2 regions of the Paenibacillus xylanexedens genome follow, and region 2 is predicted to be linked to the other one. Evidence: riboswitches for the same ligand, from Rfam matches in the RefSeq annotation. Region 2 holds a riboswitch; the other holds the start of a gene.
What was found. Region 2 has a riboswitch for glycine ahead of gcvT (glycine cleavage system aminomethyltransferase GcvT). Riboswitches for the same ligand answer to the same signal wherever they lie in the genome.
Positions count from the first base shown of each region.

Region 1: it holds a riboswitch for glycine, as region 2 does, so the genes downstream of both, sdaAB (L-serine ammonia-lyase, iron-sulfur-dependent subunit beta) here and gcvT (glycine cleavage system aminomethyltransferase GcvT) in region 2, are expected to answer to the same signal.

Region 1 is NZ_CP018620.1:1,318,682-1,321,081, reverse strand. It holds gene sdaAA (L-serine ammonia-lyase, iron-sulfur-dependent, subunit alpha) at 1-885, opposite strand, end outside; gene sdaAB (L-serine ammonia-lyase, iron-sulfur-dependent subunit beta) at 875-1,564, opposite strand; glycine riboswitch at 1,677-1,812, opposite strand; glycine riboswitch at 1,817-1,941, opposite strand; gene BS614_RS05995 (hypothetical protein) at 2,082-2,400, opposite strand, start outside.
Region 2 is NZ_CP018620.1:6,154,344-6,156,743, reverse strand. It holds gene gcvPA (aminomethyl-transferring glycine dehydrogenase subunit GcvPA) at 1-164, opposite strand, end outside; gene gcvT (glycine cleavage system aminomethyltransferase GcvT) at 161-1,297, opposite strand; glycine riboswitch at 1,514-1,614, opposite strand; glycine riboswitch at 1,618-1,740, opposite strand; gene gcvH (glycine cleavage system protein GcvH) at 2,084-2,400, shown strand, end outside.

The sequences.
Region 1 (2,400 bases), 2.2 Mb from region 2:
ACGCTTTGCCTTTGGTTTAGCCAACTTCTGCATCATTTTGCGGCCGGTTGGCGTCTGGGCCAACCCGCCCTGGGCTGTCTCCCGATGACGGCTAGGCATCGCACTGCCTACTTCCAGCATAACGTCGATGACTTCGTCTGACGGTATGGCACTACGCACTCCGGCCAGGGCCATGTCAGCCGCAGCCAGCGCCGTAACTGCACCCAGTCCATTACGGACGATGCACGGAATTTCAACGAGGCCTGCGACCGGATCGCAGATTAGGCCCAGTGTATTTTTTAACGCCAAACCAACGGCATGAACGACCTGTTCCGGTGTACCTCCACGCAGTTCAACCATGGCACCCGCAGCCATGCCGATCGCGGAACCCACTTCCGCCTGACAGCCACCTTCCGCACCGGAGATAAATGAATTGTTCGCGATAACATAACCAATCGCTCCTGCACAGAACAACCCGTTCACCAAATGTTCGTCCGTCCAGCCAAACCGCTCCTGTGAACTGATAAACACACCCGGGATAATGCCGCAGGAACCGGCTGTTGGTGTTGCCACGATCCGACCCATGGAGGCATTCACTTCAGATACACACAGGGCATACGCCATGGCAAGTGCGGAAGCATCTCCTGAACAAGTCTCACCTTTGCGAATGTACTCGGCCATTTTTTTGCCGTCTCCACCTGTTAATCCACTGCGTGATGTCGTATCTTCCGTTAACCCTTTGCGTACCGCTTCCTTCATCACCTGGTAATATTCAGACATCTGTTTCACAACATCCGCTTCCGGTGTATTGGTCTCCTGAACTTGCTCCTCGATCATCAGCTGAGCAATGGTTTTGGATTCTGCTGTACAGATCGTATTCAGTTCATGCAAATGTTTAAACCGCATCCGAATCAACTCCTCTCTTCAAATCTATGACACGAATGTCTAACACATGGTCCAGCTCCCTTAGACGCTTGAGCATATCAGGATTAGGCACACCGTCCATCTCCATCGCAGTCAGTGCTTCGCCATCACGGGCTTTCCGATCCACCTGCATATACCCGATGTTAACCCCGGATGAACTGATCGTGGACGTTACCGACGCAAGCACCCCTGCTTTGTCTGCATGTCGAAGAACGAGTGTCGGGAACTCACCACTAATCTGAACACGAAAATCATTCATCGAATGCACCGATACACTTCCACCACCAATGGATGCACCGATTAAGGAGCAGGCACGTTCTCCATGCCACAACTCAATTTTGACCGTATTCGGATGAGGAGCAGGCAGGCCACTTGTATAAAACTCAACCTCCATGCCCGCTTCCTCTGCGTATTGCTCTGCATCCGGGATACGCGGATCGTCTGTGACATAATCCAGCAGACCGCCGATCAGTGCCAGATCTGTTCCGTGCCCCTGATACGTATCTGCAAATGAACCGTACAGGGTCAGCCGGGCACGATCTGGCGTACATCCTAGCCACTGTCGAGCAATTCTCCCTAACCTTGCCGCTCCAGCTGTATGTGAACTTGAAGGCCCCGTCATCGACGGACCAATAATTGAAAACACATCTTTAAATCGCACCTTATAACCCTCCAATTGTATTCGTCATTTCCATCCAGAATCTGAGCCATATTGTTCCTTATTTACTGAATGATGACATCAAAAAAGGACAGAAGAAGGCCTCAGGCCCTCTCTCTGTCCTCGATACCTGAGAGTTTCACGATCAGCAGTGTCTCACGACAAGGCGCATTGCCTGCGATTACAGACAAGATCACCGGTCTGACTGATCATATACCCCTTGGGTGGCGCAGTTCGCGCACTCTCCAGAGTTGCGTCCAACGATGGTACATTTACCTGAGAGATTAACCACTGCGCCGGGTGCGCAGCAGCTTGCTCCTTCGGTGCCTGAACACTAGCCATTTTGCTTGGCTAACCCAGGTCTCTCCCGCTCGTTATCATCCGCTGTATTATCTTAATTTGATTCTTAATCGGAATGGTACATTTCTAAATTTTTGATCGTGTATACCCATAGAGTAATGTACAATATCATATATGTCAACAAAAGTAACGTGTAATTACCATAAGTCCGATGTCTATTTTAACTGAAGCGAATAGCATTCACATTTCTCACTTCCGCTGAGGCACTCGTGACGTTGCTAGTTGTCGTAAATTCAATACTTATCGTATATGCGTTAGTCGTTGTCGCAGGAGAAGTATCCACGTAAGTGTTAGAAGAAAGAAACCTCAACGTTCCCGCAGCATTCCCGGTCCTTGAGAGTTGCAATTGATTAATTAGAACTCCGTTACGCCTCAGGTTAATGTTATACGCAATACTCCAGTTAGACCCTACAACTACTGCTACTTGTGTACTATTATCGATTTTCACGCGTTGACCTGCCACCAAGGGTACATTGAGG
Region 2 (2,400 bases):
GTCAGTGCATATTCATCAAGTTTGGAGGATACGGGCAGCTCGCCCTGATAACGAATCTCCTGCGGAATGTCCTGAAACAGTTCCTCCAGCGTATCCACACCGATGGTTGCGAGCATGGCGCTCTGATCTTGCTCAGTCATGGGAATATAACGGTGCTTGCTCATGCTTGATCAGCTCCTTGAGTAGGTGTCTTCGACGTACGTGTCCGTTTATGAAAAGGGGTCTTCACGACCTCGGCTTTTAATTTCTTGCCGCGGATCTCAATCTCAAGCGGGGTTCCCAGCGCAGCGTATTTGCTGTCGATGAGGGCAAGCCCCAGATTACGTTTCAATGTAGGTGATTGCGTTCCTGTTGTCACTTCACCAATCTGTACGCCTTCGGCGTAAATCGGATAGTGGGGGCGGGGAATACCGCGCTCCAACACTTCGATGCCGACCAGTTTGCGGGCGGGCCCGTCAGTTTTTTGCTGTAACAAGGCTTCGTGTCCGATAAAAGGTCCGGCATTCAGCTTCACAAACATACCTACGCCAGCTTCGAGTGGAGAGATAGTTGCCGACAATTCCTGTCCATACAGAGGGAGCTTTGCTTCAAAGCGCAGTGTATCCCGAGCACCGAGGCCTGTCGGTACAAGTCCGTGACCTTCACCGGCTTGCATTAACCCATTCCAGACCACAGCGGCCTGATCTGCAGGAACATATAGCTCAAAGCCATCTTCACCGGTATAACCGGTACGGGACAACAGTAATTTTACTCCACATACTTCAGCATCCTGCACAAAACGAAACGGTTCAATCGAGCTTACATCCGTATCTGTAACTTTCCCGATAATGTCTACAGCCAGTGGACCTTGCAAGGCGAGTAGCGCCGTCTGCTCAGAATCGTTGGTCATGCTTACGCCGGGGATCAAGTGCTCTTGCAGCCACGCCCAATCCTTGTCGATGTTGGAGGCGTTAACCACAAGCATATAATGCTGATCTTCCAGCTTATACACGAGCAGATCATCCACCACACCGCCATCAGGATAACACATCAGGGTGTACTGAGCTTGACCGGGAACCAGCGTTGTCACATCATTAGTCATCATTTGTTGCAAAAAAACTTCAGCCTGCTCACCCTGTACTGTGAATTCGCCCATATGGGATACATCAAACAGTCCAGCACGCTCACGCACCGCTTCATGTTCTTTCTGGATTCCGCTAAATTGCACCGGAAGCTCCCAGCCTCCAAAATCAATGCACCGTACGCCTTCGTATTGCTGATACAGTGGGAAGAGTGGTGTTCTAAGCAAATCGGACATCAAATCACCTCGTCATGGGCCGTCAACCGGCCGGATATACAATCGTGGATCAATGAACCAGGGTATTTTTAAATTTTTCAGCAGAGATTTTTAGTAGATAAGTATGGTAAGGCAGCTATGGCAGCGCTGATCTGAATCCTGTTTTTCGTTTTTTGGGAAAAAGGAAAAGGACAGGCCAAAGAATCGGCATGCCAAGTAGCACGCTGTATTCTAAGGCTCTGTCCCTTGTACCTGAGAGTTACCCCGCTGCCTTGTGCAGCAGGTTTCCCCTTGGGTGATCATAACGCCCGCTCAGGGCGAATAGATGCTCTCCAGAGTTGCGTCCCGTAAAAGTCCTTTTGCCTGAGAGATTCACCCCCGCTTATCGGTGGTTTACTCCTTCGGCGTTACCTCATGTACATCCCGAATCGGGTGTCACGGGTAATCTCTCCCTTTACATTCATCCGCGGGTATAACATAGTCCAATAAACACATTTACTCCTCTCATTAAAACGTGAATCCACTACCGATGTCAAGAACGATATCATATATAATGATTAAAAACCGAATATTTAATTTGTTTTTAATGTTATTGTTCGTATATTTAAAAAGACTGCGCTTACTATTCTAATATTCACCAGTATATGAAGAAAGAGTGTAATCCGGTTACAGGATTTAGAGGTGTTCAGCAAATAAATTGTGAGGTATCTTGACATTTGATTCATAAATATCATACGCTATGTTCTGGGAAAAAGGTTAAGGTCAAAGAACGCATGTACTCATTAATGAAAAGCGAGGCGGATATCGATGAGCGAATTGAAAAGTGATTTCCTGTACAGTGAAGAGCACGAATGGGTGCAAACCGTAGGGGAGGATACTGTACGTATTGGCATTACCGAGTTCGCGCAGCATCAGCTGGGTGACATTGTGTTTGTGGAATTGCCTGACCTTGAAACCAATGTAAAAGCAGAGGACAGCATTGGAACGATCGAATCGGTCAAAACGGTGTCGGACTTGTTTTCTCCAGTCACTGGTTCAATTATTGCAGTGAATGATTCATTGCAGGACTCCCCTGAACTTGTCAACAGCTCTCCATACGAGGAAGGCTGGATGATTGAAATCCG